Regions from separate parts of the Glutamicibacter sp. NPDC127525 genome, predicted to be linked through region 2. Evidence: riboswitches for the same ligand, from Rfam matches in the RefSeq annotation. Region 2 holds a riboswitch; each other region holds the start of a gene.

Region 1 (3,835 bases), on a different contig from region 2:
ACGTACGACGAAAAATTATTGCCGACTATTCCCTGGGTTCGAGTGCCTAGGAGTTTATCCACGATCGTGGTTTCAAGGACTTCTAAAAGGGGAAACTTCTGGTCTATATTATCGGCAGTGAAATGCACATTGGCAGAAATGATTTCCAATTCCAACGCATAGCGGTCTCCCTGGGGATTGTCCCAGTGAGACAAGGAATTGAAGCGGCGGTTGATCATTGTTAAAGCGTTGTTCAGGTTCTCTGCGCGGCGCTCTCCACGTGCCAAATTGGCGAAGTTCGTGGTGGTTCGCGAATTTGCTGAGGGGGTGTAATTCTCATCGAATTTAGTGGTGCTAATGCTGAAGGTCAACGCGTCTGCCATGATGGCCAATCTGTTTCTTTGGGGGCCGTGGTGGGCCGAGGGGAAGTCGATGCGTCAATCATGCAGGGAGATTCTTGATATCGGGTAACTCGATATAACTATGGATTCATATAGACTCTGGCTATGGTTCAGGGAACGAATGGTCTGACACTGCAGCAGCTTCGCTATTTTGTGGCGGTCGCCTCGGAGGGGTCAATCTCGGCCGCCGCCGACCTCATCTACGTCGCACAGCCCAGCATGTCCTCAGCGATGAAGGAGCTTGAATCACGGGTGGGGCGCACCTTGCTGATGCGTTCGGCCAGGGGAGTGACGCTCACCGCCGAAGGCGCAGAATTCCTCGGCTACGCCCGGCAGGTGCTCGAGCAAGTGGAGCTTCTTGAGCATCGCTATCTCGGCCGCCCCTCGGCCCGGCGGCTGCTGGGCGTCTCCACCCAGCACTACTCCTTCTCGGTAGACGCTTTCGTGAGGATGGTGCAGGCCAGCGGGGCCGAGGAGTACCAGTTTTCGCTGCGCGAGACCCGCACCGAAGAAATCATCGAGGACGTGCGCACGCTGCGCAGCGACATCGGGATCCTGTACCGCAACGACTTCAACCGGAAGGTCATCGACAAGCTGCTGCGCGAATCCCGGCTGGTCTTCCACCCGCTGTTCCTGGCCGATCCGCACATTTTCATCTCGCGCAGCAACCCGCTGTCCACGCGGACCCAGGTCACGCTCGAAGACCTGGAAGACCTTCCGCGGCTGACTTTCGACCAGGGCGCGAATAATTCCTTCTACTTCGCCGAGGAGGTGCTCTCCACGCGCTCCAGCCAACGTGAAATCCAGGTCTCGGACCGCGCCACCATCTTCAACCTGATGATCGGCTTGGGCGGGTACACGATCTCCACCGGCATCATCAGCGACGAGCTCGATCCCTCCATCGTGGCCATCCCGCTGGCCATCGAGGAGCGCATCGAGATTGGCTGGATTGACCACGCCGCCATCCCGCTCACCGACCAGGCCCAGCGCTACCTGCAAGAAGTCCGCACGGTGGTCGCCAGCTTCGGGGTAGAAGTGCTCGGCTGAGCCACCAGCAGCGTAACGCCCGGTCATCGAGTACCGGCACATCGTCACAAACTCCAGGAAAAACCGCGAAACCATGCGGTTTTTCTCAATTCTGCGCGTCATAAAAAGGTTCAGGCCCCCGCGTCATCATGACAAGGCGACGACATATGAAGCGTGGCGGCCTTGTATGAAGCCGGGCGCCGGATACCGCTTGCACCGTTTGCGGCGGATAGCCAACCATGGAAGAACAACAAACCATCAAGAGCGGCTGAGAGATCTGGCTCGAAGACGTCGCAGCAACCATCGGGAAACCGAAAGGTGCTACCGCCAGGAACGATGGAGCAGTTCCGAACGCGTTTTTGCGTACTGTGCTTCGTGCCGCCGCACGATGCCAATCGGTGCACTCCCTCGCAGAGAATCGAGGAGGAGCCATGAGCCAGGAAACCGACGCGGTCCACGCAGGGTACCGCCCGAGCGGAGACTTCCGCCCGATGCTGCCACCACTGCACAATTCCGCGGCCTACCAATTCCAATCGCATGCCGAAGCGATCGAGAAGTTCGCCCTGCGCCAGGCCGGCTTCACCTATTCGCGCACCGGCAACCCGACCGTTTCGATTCTCGAGCAGCGCGTAGCCGCCTTGGAAGGCGGGGCCCACGCGGTGGCCACCGCCACCGGGCAAGCCGCCGTGGCCCTGTCCCTGCTGGCCCTGACCCAGGGACCCAAGCACATTGTGGCCTCTTCCTCGCTCTACGGCGGCACCGTGGACCTGTTCACCGACACCTTCGCGGACTTCGGCATCCGCATCAGCTTTGTCGACCAGGCCGATCCGTCCGCCTGGGCCGCTGCCATTGAGTCGGACACCCGGGCGTTCTTCCTGGAGTCCGTCTCCAACCCGCTGTGCACCGTGGCCGACCTGCCCGCCATCGCGGCCATCGCCCACGAGCACAACATCCCGGTGGTGGTCGACAATACCCTGGCCACCCCGCTGAATATTCGGCCTCTGGATTTGGGTGCCGACATCGTGGTGCACTCGGCCACCAAGGGCCTGGCCGGGCACGGCTCGGTGCTCGGCGGGGTCGTCGTGGACTCGGGGAAATTCGACTTCTCCGATGCCGCCCGCTGGCCGCAGATCGCCGCCCCGCGGGTGCGGCTGAACAACACCTCGCTGCTTGAGCGCCACGGACCGGCCGCCTACGCGATGCTGGTGCGTTCCAAATTCCTGCACGATCTGGGCCCGACCCTGGCCCCGGCCAGCGCCCAGGGAATCCTGGCCGGAATCGAGACCCTGCCGGTGCGTGCCGCCCACGTGCAGCGCAGCGTCACCACCCTGATCGAAAAGCTCTTAGAGCACCCGGGCATCGCGGCCATCCACCACCCGTCCCTGCCCGGCCACCCGAGCCACGAGCTGGCCCGGACGCTCACGCCCAAGGGCACCGGCTGCGTGCTGGCCATCGAGCTGGCCCACCCATCGCTGGTTTCCCCGGTGATCGACGGGCTCAAGCTGATTTCCCTGGCCGCGAATGTGGGGGACACCCGCACCATGGTCTCCCACCCGGCCACCATGACGCACTGCCGGCTCTCCGAGCAGCAGCTGGTGGCCGCGGGCCTGAACACCTCCACCCTGCGTCTGTCGGTCGGTCTGGAAGACCCCGCCGATCTGCTCGCAGATATCACCCAATCGCTGGACCTTGCATTGGCCGCAGCCCAGGCCACCGCCGACACCAAGGAAGTGAGTTTCGCATGAGCGGCTTCAACACCCTCGCCGTGCACGCCGGCCAGCACAAGGACCCGCACACCGGTGCGGTGATCCCGCCGATCTACCAGACCAGCACCTTCATCCAGGACGGCATCAACGTGCTGCGCGCCGGGCACGAATACTCGCGCGGCTCCAACCCGACCCGCAACGGGTTCGAATCCCAGCTCACCGCGCTGGAAGGCGGCACCGCCGGCTTCTCCTTCGCCTCGGGGATCGCGGCCGAAGACGCGCTGCTGCGCGCAGTACTGGCGCCAGGCGATCACATCGTGCTGGGTGCCGACGGCTACGGCGGCACCAACCGGCTGATCTCCAAGCTGCACAGCAAATGGGGGATCACCTCTTCCGCGGTGGACATCACCAACCTGGATGCGGTGCGCGCCGCGGTGTGCCCGAACACCGCGCTGCTCTGGGTGGAGACCCCCTCCAACCCGCTGCTGGGCATCGCCGATCTGGCCGGCTGGGCTGCCATCGCCCGCGAGCACGGCGCCCTGCTGGTGGTGGACAATACCTTCGCTACCCCGTATCTGCAGCGCCCGCTGGATTTCGGCGCCCACGCGGTGGTCCATTCCACCACCAAGTACATCGGCGGGCACTCCGATGTGCTCGGCGGGGCCGTCATCGTGGCCGATCACCTGCACCGCGGGCAGAGCCTGGCCGAAGCCGTGGGCTACC
Region 2 (3,835 bases):
GCCGCGTGAAGCGATCTGGGTTGCCGGCCGCAGAACCTGTTTCAGGTTCTGCGAACCCCAATTATCCAGTGCGCGCTGCCAGGTGGCCACTGTCCCGGGCACGCCTACGGCCACACCACTGGTGACCAGTTCCGGGGTGAAGTTATACGGCTCGCCGGTTTCAGGATCGATGAATGCATCATGCGCAATGCCTGCCGGTGCGGTTTCGCGGCCGTCGATGGTGCTGACCTTGCCCGACTTCGCATCGTAGTGCATGAAGTATCCGCCGCCGCCAATGCCTGCGCTATAGGGTTCGGTGACGCCCAGTGCCGCCGCGGTTGCCACAGCCGCATCGACAGCGTTGCCTCCCTTGCGCAGGATTTCGATGCCGGCAGCGGTGGCTTCCGGATCGACCGACGAGACTGCGCCTCCAGTGCCGATGGCGGTCGGGTCCTTCTGGGTGTGCCGTGGTTCGGCGCTCGCCGGAAGCGCTGAGAAAGCTCCCAGGCCCAAGGCGATGGCTGCCGCGCAGGCAACTGATCTTAAACGTACTCGTGGCATGCTTTGATCTCCTCTGCAGGTGGGGATGAAGTATGCGCAAATTTACGGGAGCGGGAACTCGCCGCGCGGTTGTGACACGCAGCACCATGGGTTTGCGCGGCAATTTCGGCATTGCCGCGCGAATATTCCGGGTTGTGACGCGTTAAAGCGGCGGGCAGGCACCGCGGCCTCGATCGCCGCCAATGCCTGCCCGCTGGAACCCTAGTGCACCTGGGCTACTTGTCCAGGTTGTCCTTGATGACTTTGCCCAAGGAAGCCGGGGCGCGGCCGATCAGCTGAGCCAGCTCCCCGGAGTCCACTTCCAGCGCTCCTTCTCGAATGCGCATGTCGGTATCGACGAGGATGTGCGCGAACGGTCCGGGGACGCCGGCATCAGCGTAGATCTTTTCCAGTTGCCCTGGATCCATTTCCTGGTAGGCGATGTCCTGGCCGGCGGCAGCGCCAACCGCGCCAGCAAGCTGGGCGAGGGTGAATGGCTTATCGCTGCCCAGCTCGTAGATCCTGCCGTTCTGGTCCTCCTCGGAAAGCAGCACGGCCGCAGCGGCATCCGCATAGTCTGCACGGGCGGCAGCGCTGATCTTGCCATCGCCGGCGGCACCGAGCACCGTGCCGCTGTTGAGGTAGCCCATCAGCTGGTCGGTGTAGTTCTCGATGTACCATCCATTGCGCAACAGCACGTAGTCGATGCCGGATCCGGCCAGCAGCCGTTCGGTGGCGATGTGCTCGTCGGCGAGCTTCATGCCGCCGGACAGGGCGTTGGCAATTGAGGTGTAGGCGATCAGCGAGACATCCACGTGCTTGGCCGCGTTGATGACGTTCTCATGCTGGGCAACGCGCTGGCCCACCTCGCTGGCCGAAATCAGCAGCAGCTTGTCTATGCCTTCGAGTGCGGACACGAGAGTTGGCTGGGCGTTGTAATCGGCAACGCGGGTTTCCAGGCCTTTGCCTGCCAGTGGTTCCAGCTTCTGCTCGGAGCGGCCAATGGCGACCAGATCAGCGGCATTCGCCCCGCGCGCAAGCAGCGCGTCGATGACTAGATTTCCAAGCTGTCCGGTGGCACCGGTAATTGCGATCTTCATGGGGTCCTCTCGTTGGTCTGCATCTGCTACAACCGGCGAGGACGTGAGGTAATTCCCGGAACCATCGAATGGGAATGCCGATTAAGCAAGGATTCGCATGGATCTGTCCACAGTTGGCGTCACAAAGCGTTTTATGTCCGGCGCATTGCATTTTATGACGCGCAGCATGACGTGTATCGGCTGTTTCAGGACGCGTTCTGCGACTTCATGACCCCTGCTTACGTAACGCTTGTCTGCTGAATTCAGGGGTTGCAGACTTGAACTGTTCGGCCGGTACAGCCGGACACCCCATCCAGAGCGACCGAGAGACCTGGCTCGTTGAAGTCGCAGCAACCACCCGTAAACGGGAGCGGTGCTAAGGCCAGGACCGATGGAGATTGCTAAATTTCTCAACGGTCTGCCGGAAGAAACTCGCCGTGGGTAGTCCCGGAATCAAGGCAGAACGTACAGGGAATCTATGCGTAATCCTCGGGGCACCAACCGAGAGGACATCTGTAACCATGCGTACAGCACATTTTGGCCTGAAGGCCACTGCAATCCTTGCCGTTCTGGGCTTGTCACTCACTGCATGCGGAAACAACGCCAATACTACTGGCGCCGCTGAAGCAGCAGCCGATCCAGGGGAACCAGTAGAAGGCGGTACCTTCACTTTTGCTGAAGTTACCCCCATCAACAATTGGCAGACTCAGGCAGCGCGTTTCTATGAGAAGGCCAACGTACTGAATTCCGTCCTTGATCGCCTGACCTACTACGACGTGGAAGCTGGCAAGCTGGTTGGCTGGATCGCCAGCGGATTCGAAGCCAACGATGCCAAGACCGAGTTCACGTTCACCATTCGCGACGGAGTCACCTTCTCAGACGGATCCAAACTGGATGCCAAAGCCGTGAAACTGAACCTGGACGCGCTGGGTCAGGGCATCAAGGAAGCTCAGATTGCACCGAACGTTGACTTTGCCGCCTACAAGTCGGCAGAGGTCGTTGGGGACAACAAGGTCAAGGTCACGCTCAAGCGTCCGGATGCCAATTTCCTTCGGGCGACTTCTTCAGTAACTGCTGGATTGGTGTCCCCGAAAACCCTTGAACTGGATAACGCCGCGCAGTCCTCGATCTCCAAGATTGTTGGTTCCGGACCGTTTGTCTTTGAATCGGAAAAGCCTGATGAAGAAGTGGTTTTCACCAGCCGCGATGACTACGCTTGGGCACCAGAATCTGCCTCTAACCAGGGCGATGCATACCTGGATACCTTGGTTATCAAATACCTTCCTGAGGTAGCTAGCCGTGCCGGGGCAGTTCAGTCCGCGCAGGTAGATCTCGTCCGAGGCTTGCAACCGGTGGATGAACAAGTGCTGGGTACCAACGGTGGCAAGGTGTTAGCTGCTGAAGGCGTAGACCTGACCACCAACCACGCAGCAGTACGTGTTGGCTCGGGAAAGCTTGAAGACGTCAAAGTCCGCCAAGCGCTGCAGATTGCAATCGACCGCCAGGCCATTAAGGAAACCGTTCTCTCGGATAGCTACGTCATCTCCGGATCGATCCTGAACCATAAGGCTCCAGGTTTCGTAGACCTATCTTCCGAACTGGCGTACAACCCAGAAAAGGCCAAGCAATTATTGGATGAAGCCGGTTGGAAGCCGGGCGCGGATGGCATTCGCGAGAAGGACGGAAAGAAACTGGAAGTAACGGTCTCCACCTCCAATAACTCCGTGGTCATCAAGCCAGCGTTCGAACTGATTGAACAGCAATGGCGAGAGATTGGCGTCCAGCTGGTCAACCGCGCGGCGGACAATACTTTCCTGACCAACGCGCTTGTCGACGACAAAGTGGAGTTCTTCGGCACCCGCCAGTTCGCATACGGCGGACTGGGCCCGGTCTACGCAACTGCGAACAACAATCAGACACTTCGCGCCGATCCTGAACTGAACAAGCTTTTCGCCGAAGAGCAGTCAGCAACCACCGAAGAAGAGCACCTGAAGTTGGTGGAAGAAGAACAGCGTACCCTGGTGCTTGACCAAGCCTTGACCTTGATTCTTTGGGACGAAGTTCAGGTCTATGGGGCCAATAACTCCGCCAACGTTGAATTCACTTCCGGTACCGCACCAATCTTCCAAGGTGCTTGGAAGAACGACGGCTAGGAACCGAGCTCATGGGCATTTACATCGCAAAACGATTGGGACAGGCAATATTGGTCATTTGGCTGGCCTACACGGCGGTTTTCA
Region 3 (3,835 bases), on a different contig from region 2:
GAGCGCCTGGGCGCGCAGGACATTCTTCTGCACCTTACCAGTGGAGGTGCGCGGCAGATCCTGCGGGAAGACGATGGTGCGCGGCACCTTGAAACCGGCAAGCTTTTCGCGGGCGAATTCAATCAGCGTTTGCGCGTCCAGGGAGGATCCGCTGGCGCGGATGACATATGCCACCGGACGCTCGCCCCATTTCTCGTCCGCGATGCCGATGACGGCCAGGTCCAGCACCTCTGGGTGCGAGGCGAGGGCTTGCTCCACCTCGATGGTGGAGATGTTCTCGCCGCCGGAAATGATGATGTCCTTGGCCCGGTCGCGCACCTGGATGTAGCCATCCGGGTGCATGACACCCAGATCGCCGGTGTGGAACCAGCCGCCATGGAAAGCTTGGGTAGTGGCCGCTTCATCGCGGTAGTAGCCGATCATGACGTTATTGCCGCGCAGCACGATTTCGCCCATGGTCTGTCCATCCGCCGGGACATCGTTCATGTTCTCGTCAACAATGCGTGCGGACTCGGCGGTAATCATGCCAACGCCTTGGCGGGCGAGCTTCGCGGCCCGGTCCGGGCCATCGAGGGCATCCCACTCATCCTGGTACTCGCACACCGTGTACGGTCCGTATACCTCGGTGAGGCCATATACATGGACTACCTCGATGCCCAGCTTCTGCAGCTTGGAGATGATTGCCGGGGACGGGGGAGCTCCTGCGGTGGTGATGCGCAGTGGCGCATCGAGCTGGTGGGCGCGGGTGGAGTCGGCGATGATGGAGCAGACGGTCGGAGCGCCGCACAAGTGGGTGGTTCCAAGATCCTCGATGGCATCCCAAACGGAATCTTCGCGCACGCCGCGCAGGCACAGGTGCGTTCCTCCCGCTGCGGTGACGGCCCATGGAGTGCACCAGCCGTTGCAGTGGAACATCGGCAGGGTCCACAAGTAGCGGGTCTTGGCGGTGAAGCCCTGGTGGTGCGCTTCGCCCAACGAGTTCAGGTAGCTGCCGCGGTGCGAGTAGAGCACGCCCTTCGGCTTGCCGGTGGTGCCCGACGTGTAATTGAGAGTGATCGGAGCCCGCTCATCGGCGATGGCGTAGGGAAGTCTTTCATCCGAGGCTTGTGCGATTAGCTCGTCCAAGGTGGCGTCCACGGGCACGTCCGGACGTTCTCCGGCGTACTGGTCATCGGCGATCTCGATGAGCGCCTCCAGCGTTGGGTTCTCGCGGCGCAGGGTCTTCGTGTTCTCCAACAGCTCTGTGTCGGCAAGCATCAGCTTGGCAGCAGAATGATCAATGATGTATTGCAGCTCGTGGGCCGAGAGTCGGGTGTTCAGGGCAACGAGGACTGCGCCTGCCAGCGGTACGGCGTAATGCGCCATGAGCATTTCGGGAGTATTCGGTGCCAGCACGGCCACGCGGTCGCCCGGCTCAATGCGAGCCTTCAGCGCCTGGGCAAAGCGGTGCACCCGTGCTTCGAATTCTTCATAGGAGAAGCTGCGAGTTCCATGGATGACGGCGGTCTTCTTCGGATAGGCCTCGGCTGTGCGTTCCAAGAAACGCAGTGGGGTCAATTCTGAATGGTTTGCCTGAATCTCTACCATGGTGTGGCTATTCCTCAATCGTCATCGATGGTTACGGAGAACAATAAGCAGGAGTGTGACTCAATGCACTCCATGACCAATAGTGGCATGAACCTCAGCGTCATGCCGGGAAACCAAGTTTCATTACGGTGGGCGGTAGGGAATTCGCGCCAGGGCCCCGAGCCCAGGGGAGGAGTTAGTGTTCTGCCGAATCAAGAGCGGCGGAAGCCTGCTGCGATCATGGGGCCGAAGCGTTCAAGAAGCGCGGCGTATGGCGAATAAAAGACTGCCCAAGGACTTCTGGCGGGGCCTTGGATCGAATATTGCGTCGAATATTGCGATTTGCGAAGTGAAATGTTTGACGGCTGTTCGTCATGAGCCATATCGTTTTAAACAGAATCAAGAGCATCAGCTATAAGCCCTGGCTTGCTGATCGGCAACCCTCTCAACGGTAGTGGGGTGCTCCAGGTGAGGATTCGGTTCCACACAAAATGTGCTGGAACAAGTACCGCACACGGCGCGGAACTTCAGCCCAAGCGGCTTCGAGTAACGAGAAGCCAATGCTTGCAGGCTACTGCGCGGTGGGCAAGACCCAAAGGAATCGAGCCATGTCATTGAATCTTGAACTTGACCCGTTGACCCTGCGCAAGGTTTTCGCTCAGCATCCATCAGGGGTAGCCGCCCTCTGTGCAGAACTGGATGGCGTGAAGACCGGAATTGTCGCTTCATCGTTTACCGTGGGAGTTTCCCTTGAACCTGCACTGGTGATGTTCGCCGTGCAGAAGTCCTCGAACACTTGGCCAAAGCTGCGCGAAGCTGGCCGCATTGGCGTCTCAGTGCTGAGCGAACGCAATGATGGTGTCTGCGCTCAGATTGCGTCGAAAAATGGCGACCGGTTCCGCGGAATCGATACCTATTCCTCGGATCAGGGCGCGCTCTTCGTCAACGACTCCACGTTGTGGCTGGAGACTTCGATCTACAACGAGGTCGAAGCGGGGGATCACTGGGTAGTCCTGATGGAAGTCCACGGGCACCGCACCTCCGAGCACTCGCCACAGATCTTCCATGATTCGCGGTTCCATTCGCTGCCGATTCCTGAGCTCGTATAAGCGCTTCGCATCTTCCAAAGCTCCGGCCAGATCAAATCATCGATCTGGCCGGAGCTTTTTGAATTCCGGTTAGGCGGGTTGAGCCGTTCCCCGCAGCCCTCGACACCGGCAATGCCCGTTCTCTCTCGCCACCCTGAAGACGTGGCAAGATGGCTGGCAATCTCATGGCCTGCCATCTTGGGCCAGCTGCCCCAGGCATTTGGCGATAACCTCGTCATCAAAGTATCTGTCGCGAGAAACCTTGAACTCGCCATATCCGCCACCCGCCTGGGCTGTCGAACAGAACCGCGCAGGTAGCTCATGGATCCTCGCTGCACGCTGGACCGGCCTCGGTTCGTAAGCAAATCAATAACGTGGCCACGGCCGCGGTTGATGAAGCCCTAACTGAGGAGCTCTTGGAATCCCTCAGGCAGCGAGCTGTCCAGGCGGCCGTGGCCGCCGTGACCGAACAGGTGGAGGCCAACGAGGCAGCCGAAGAAGCCCAAGACGACGAGGGCGAGGCTGAACCGGAGGAAACCCTTTACTACGGTTCCGTTGATGAGTTTGTCCGTGAGTACCTGCGCAATGTCTATCGCCGGGCGATCAACGGCCGGTCGCGGGTCTGGGCTGCCCGGTGGTGGGAATATGACGAGGCAGTGATCCGTCTGGAAGCGCTGTGGCGTTCCTGGGAACATCTGCGCATGGACCCCAGCACCGGCATGAGCGTGTGGTGGCGTGACCACGCGGACCACCATATGGCGGTCTTGCTGGACCCGGATGGGCCGTTTTCCTCGGCAGCGGACACCGACGAAAACAAGTCCAAAAAAGGGCAGCCGTTGCCTTATGCAGCGCCGCCGGAGGGCTTGTTCCCTGACCAACGTCAAATCCACCTTCCAGTTGTTGAACCTCCAAAAAAATATTTATTCTAGTGGGTAAGTTTCTTTGATATAGTAACTACGACTGATCAGAGACGGATCTTGTAGTCGATCTTGACTTCGGTCGTGCAAAGCTCCTGCGCATCAATTTTCAGCGCCAAATCTCATTTGGCGAATGGAACTTGGAAGTTAGGAGCAATAACTCAGGGCATGTGAAAATGCGATTCTTCGTGTTTCCACAGGGCCTCAATCAAAAGGAAAAATATGTCAAGCGTTACCTCAGAAAAGAGCACGGTCCAAGCGATC
Region 4 (3,835 bases), on a different contig from region 2:
TGGTGACAATGACGACGGCCAGAATCGCTGCGCCAATGAAGAAGAAATTGCGTTGGGTGCGGATCCAGGTCAAGGTGGTGCCAATAAGAACGCCGAAAAGTATCGAAGCCCACCAGCTGATACTGCGCAGTTGATCTTGCGCAGCGGTTGGTTCGCCTGTCCTCACGCCTCTCCCATCACTCATCGTTCCGAGCGCCCCGAAACAACGCATCGTTCCTAGAATACGCGGTTCATCTCCCCGCAGACGAACGCGCAGCCGCACCGCTCATGCCGTGCCCTGGCAGCAGGCGCATGGGCTTGGCGTCATGAGAGGATCAGCGTCCAGGTAACCACAGCTACCTCATCAGAATCGTTTTCCCAGCTATGCGGTTCACGCCCGGGGAAGGTTATCGTATCGCCTGCTTCGAGTTCTACGCGCTGATCTGGCAATACCAGGATGAATTTTCCCGCGATCACGTGCAGCACTTCCAGCTCGCAATCCACCGAATACAGTTCTGCTTCACCGGTGCCCTTGGGCGCAATCTCAGCGCGAATCATCTGCACCCGCTTCTCGCTGCGTGGCGTAACCAGCTGCTCCGTGATGCCGTCGCCGCCCAGGGAAACACGGGGAGCCTGCTCCAGGCGGACCAGTTTCGTTTCTGGAACCTCGAAGAGGGTACCTACTTCCATGCCCAGCACTTCGCACAACCGCAAAAGGGTCGAAACCGAAGGGCTGGTCAGGTCGCGCTCGACACGTGAGAGGAAACCTTTGGTCAGTCCGGATAGCTCGGCGACCTGGTCAATGGTCATGCGCTGGGTCTGGCGCACCCCGCGCAGCCTCGCACCGATGTTGATCGCAGCACCGGTTGGTTCAACTGGCAAGGTTTTCATCGTTTGGCTCCATCGACGTTTTTTGCAGCAACTACAACCGCAACCACTTTGGCTTCAAGGCCTGCGGGGCAAGTTTACCAATGGTAAACACACGGCGCCCCTACCGCGGACCCACCACGGTCACTAGACTCTGTCCATGGACAGCACCAAGGACAAGCTCTGCGGGTACCTGAACGACGCACGCGAGAATGCGATCTTCAAGGCAGAAGGCCTCGCCGAGCACCTGGCCCGCACCCCGCTCACCCCTACGGGCACCCATATTCTGGGTGTACTGCACCATTTGGCGATCAATGAATACGAATATTTCGGCACCTGCCTCAAGCGCAAGGCCAATGACCGCTACGTTCGCGAGTTCATAGCTCCGCATGATCCCGACGCGGATTTCCTTCCGCCAGCAGACATGCGCGCGCAACAGCTGATCGGCCTCTATCGGAAAGCCATCGCCTTCGCCGATGAGGCCATCAGCACCCTGCCCCTGGACAGCCCCGTAGAGGTACCGTGGTGGGGGCCAGCCGGGAATACCACCTTGGATCACCTGCTCATCCATGCGCTCGCCGAGACCTCCCGCCATGCAGGGCATTTGGACATTATTCGCGAGCAGCTCGATGGCCGTGCTGGCTGGACCGCGCAACTGGATTTGCTGCCCGATTACACCGCTGGGCAATGGGCGGAACAACGCGAGAAGCTGCAGCAACTGGCCGATGCCTTTGCCCCGGGCAGCTGACCCGCAGTCATATTACGCATTCTGACTTCACCGGGCCCTGCCGCCGGCGGTACCATCGGAAATGTTGCTTCACGAGACGCGGCGCCAAGCTCCGACTGGCCGCGCACCAACCCCAAGTTCATGGGTGGTTCGGATGAGGAAGCGGTCCGCGCATCAACAGGTGCACGGGCAAGAGCTCGCAAGAGAGTTGACGTCCCATGGCATATCCGATTCTGCCCGTCATCGACCGCCAGACCGGCCAAGTGCAGTTCAAGGCCGAAGGCCGCTGGCGCACCCGCTACGTTGCAGATCCGCTCAGGCTCGAACAGCTCATTGCCCGTTGCGCCCGCAGGCCGACCTTCGATCCGGCCACATCTGAATTGCTGCTGGTGGTGCCAGTCGCCGGAGATCCTGCGGGCAAGCGATTTGCTTTTAGTCTTGCCAAATTCCCAAGTGCAGGAGCCCTGACTAAACTGGGTAGTTGATCCGATCCACGGGTTTCATTGGGAAACTCCATGTTCCAGGAGAGTCATCTTCGCGATGCCACAGCACTCAGCAACCGAACCTACCAAAGCGCAGATCCAGCGATGGCGCAAGTATCTCGCTGATGAAGTCGCAGAAGGCTCCATCTACCGGGCCCTCGCGGAAAAGAAAACCGGGCAGGAACGGCAAATCCTGCTGGGCCTGGCAGAGGCGGAAGCACGCCACGAATCCCACTGGCGCGTCCTGCTCGGCGAACATGTCAAGGAAGTCCGCCCGTCGCTGCGCCGCACCATGCTGCGTTTCCTGGCATTGCATTTCGGTTCGGTCTTCGTCCTGGCCATGGCCCAGCGCTCCGAGAGCAGTTCGCCCTACCGCGATGACAAGGACGCCACCGCGCAGATGGCGGCCGACGAACAGGTCCACGAAGAAGTCGTTCGCGCGCTTGCTACAGCAGGCCGTGCGCGCCTTTCGGGCAACTTCCGTGCTGCGGTCTTCGGCGCCAACGACGGGCTGGTTTCCAATCTCGCTTTGATCATGGGCATCGGTGCGACCGGTGTTTCAGCGACCTTCGTGCTGTTCTCCGGCATTGCCGGCTTGCTGGCCGGTGCACTGTCCATGGCAGCTGGCGAATACGTTTCGGTGCGTTCCCAGCGCGAGCTGCTGACAGCTTCACGCCCAACCCAGGTCACGCTGACAGCGGCCCCGAACCTTGATCTGGACGCCAACGAGCTGCTGCTAATCTATAAGGCCCGCGGCATGAGCGATGAAGATGCCGAGCACCGGGCCGCCGAACGCATGGGCCTGTTCACCTGCGATTGCAACCCCGACTTCTCGCTGAACCCAGAGGGTCGCGGCGAAGAACTTGAGAAGGAGCACCAGGAGCTGGGTTCGGCCACCGGTGCGGCGGCCACCTCGTTCTTCCTCTTTGCTTCCGGTGCTGTGGTGCCGATCCTGCCGTATATCCTTGGCCTGTCCGGCATGACCGCGATCATCGTCTCGGTAGTCCTGGTGGGCGTGGCCCTGATGATCACCGGAGGGATCGTGGGACTGCTTTCCGGGGCCTCCCCGCTCAAGCGCGGCCTGCGCCAGCTAGCCATCGGCTGGGGCGCAGCGGCCATCACCTACTGCTTGGGCCTGATCTTCGACGTCAGCATCGGATAGCAGCCTGCTGCGAATCGAATGCCGGTACAGCTTTGGCTGTACCGGCATTTTCCATGCCGTGCTCTAGCTGTTCTCCGGCCGCCGGGTACGCCGGCGCAGGGTTTGCATGCTCTGGATGAACTCCATCGCTTCTTCGGCGGTTTCCACCAGAGCAATCTTCTGTTCCATGACACGGTCCTTGGCCAGGGCCTGAAGCAGCGGCCAAGCAGGCAGATCCCTCGTCCAATAGTCCTTGCCGATCAGCACCATCGGCACCACGCGAGCACCGGTAGCGTAGTAGTTTTCGCAGGCATCCTGGAAGATTTCCTGCACCGTGCCGGCGGCCCCGGGCAGAACTACCAGCCCGCCGTTGGACTGCTCCAGCAGAATCGCTTCACGAATGGAATTGGTGAAGAACTTGGCAATCTGGGTGGCAAACAGATTCGGCGGCTCATGGCCGTAGAACCAGGTTGGCACGCCCAGGGACTGCCGCTGGCTCGGGAAACGCTCCTTGACCATCAGCGCAGTTCTCGCCCAGCCGGTGCGCTGATGGATCGCATCTGGCGCTTCGGCCAGCATCTGCAATGCCGTAGCGACATCTTCTGGTCCGTAATCGGCCAGCCACGCACCGGCATTGGC

The links. Region 2 has a riboswitch for S-adenosylmethionine ahead of ACFVHU_RS11825 (ABC transporter substrate-binding protein). Riboswitches for the same ligand answer to the same signal wherever they lie in the genome.
Region 1: it holds a riboswitch for S-adenosylmethionine, as region 2 does, so the genes downstream of both, ACFVHU_RS14950 (O-acetylhomoserine aminocarboxypropyltransferase/cysteine synthase family protein) here and ACFVHU_RS11825 (ABC transporter substrate-binding protein) in region 2, are expected to answer to the same signal.
Region 3: it holds a riboswitch for S-adenosylmethionine, as region 2 does, so the genes downstream of both, ACFVHU_RS13035 (flavin reductase family protein) here and ACFVHU_RS11825 (ABC transporter substrate-binding protein) in region 2, are expected to answer to the same signal.
Region 4: it holds a riboswitch for S-adenosylmethionine, as region 2 does, so the genes downstream of both, ACFVHU_RS14435 (hypothetical protein) here and ACFVHU_RS11825 (ABC transporter substrate-binding protein) in region 2, are expected to answer to the same signal.

The regions. Positions count from the first base shown of each region.
Region 1 covers NZ_JBHXVN010000006.1:169,929-173,763, forward strand. Annotated here, with positions in the region: gene ACFVHU_RS14940 (DUF1852 domain-containing protein) at 1-362, opposite strand, end outside; gene ACFVHU_RS14945 (LysR family transcriptional regulator) at 486-1,427, shown strand; SAM riboswitch class I at 1,659-1,749, shown strand; gene ACFVHU_RS14950 (O-acetylhomoserine aminocarboxypropyltransferase/cysteine synthase family protein) at 1,838-3,151, shown strand; gene ACFVHU_RS14955 (cystathionine gamma-synthase) at 3,148-3,835, shown strand, end outside.
Region 2 covers NZ_JBHXVN010000004.1:315,004-318,838, reverse strand. Annotated here, with positions in the region: gene ggt (gamma-glutamyltransferase) at 1-540, opposite strand, end outside; gene ACFVHU_RS11830 (NAD(P)H-binding protein) at 756-1,619, opposite strand; SAM riboswitch class I at 1,905-1,996, shown strand; gene ACFVHU_RS11825 (ABC transporter substrate-binding protein) at 2,120-3,751, shown strand; gene ACFVHU_RS11820 (ABC transporter permease) at 3,763-3,835, shown strand, end outside.
Region 3 covers NZ_JBHXVN010000005.1:134,602-138,436, forward strand. Annotated here, with positions in the region: gene ACFVHU_RS13030 (long-chain-fatty-acid--CoA ligase) at 1-1,587, opposite strand, end outside; SAM riboswitch class IV at 1,964-2,080, shown strand; gene ACFVHU_RS13035 (flavin reductase family protein) at 2,175-2,675, shown strand; gene ACFVHU_RS13040 (DUF4913 domain-containing protein) at 3,107-3,583, shown strand; gene ACFVHU_RS13045 (hypothetical protein) at 3,794-3,835, shown strand, end outside.
Region 4 covers NZ_JBHXVN010000006.1:51,692-55,526, reverse strand. Annotated here, with positions in the region: gene ACFVHU_RS14450 (hypothetical protein) at 1-166, opposite strand, end outside; gene ACFVHU_RS14445 (helix-turn-helix domain-containing protein) at 304-870, opposite strand; gene ACFVHU_RS14440 (DinB family protein) at 1,007-1,594, shown strand; SAM riboswitch class IV at 1,662-1,775, shown strand; gene ACFVHU_RS14435 (hypothetical protein) at 1,792-2,058, shown strand; gene ACFVHU_RS14430 (VIT1/CCC1 transporter family protein) at 2,114-3,217, shown strand; gene ACFVHU_RS14425 (LOG family protein) at 3,281-3,835, opposite strand, start outside.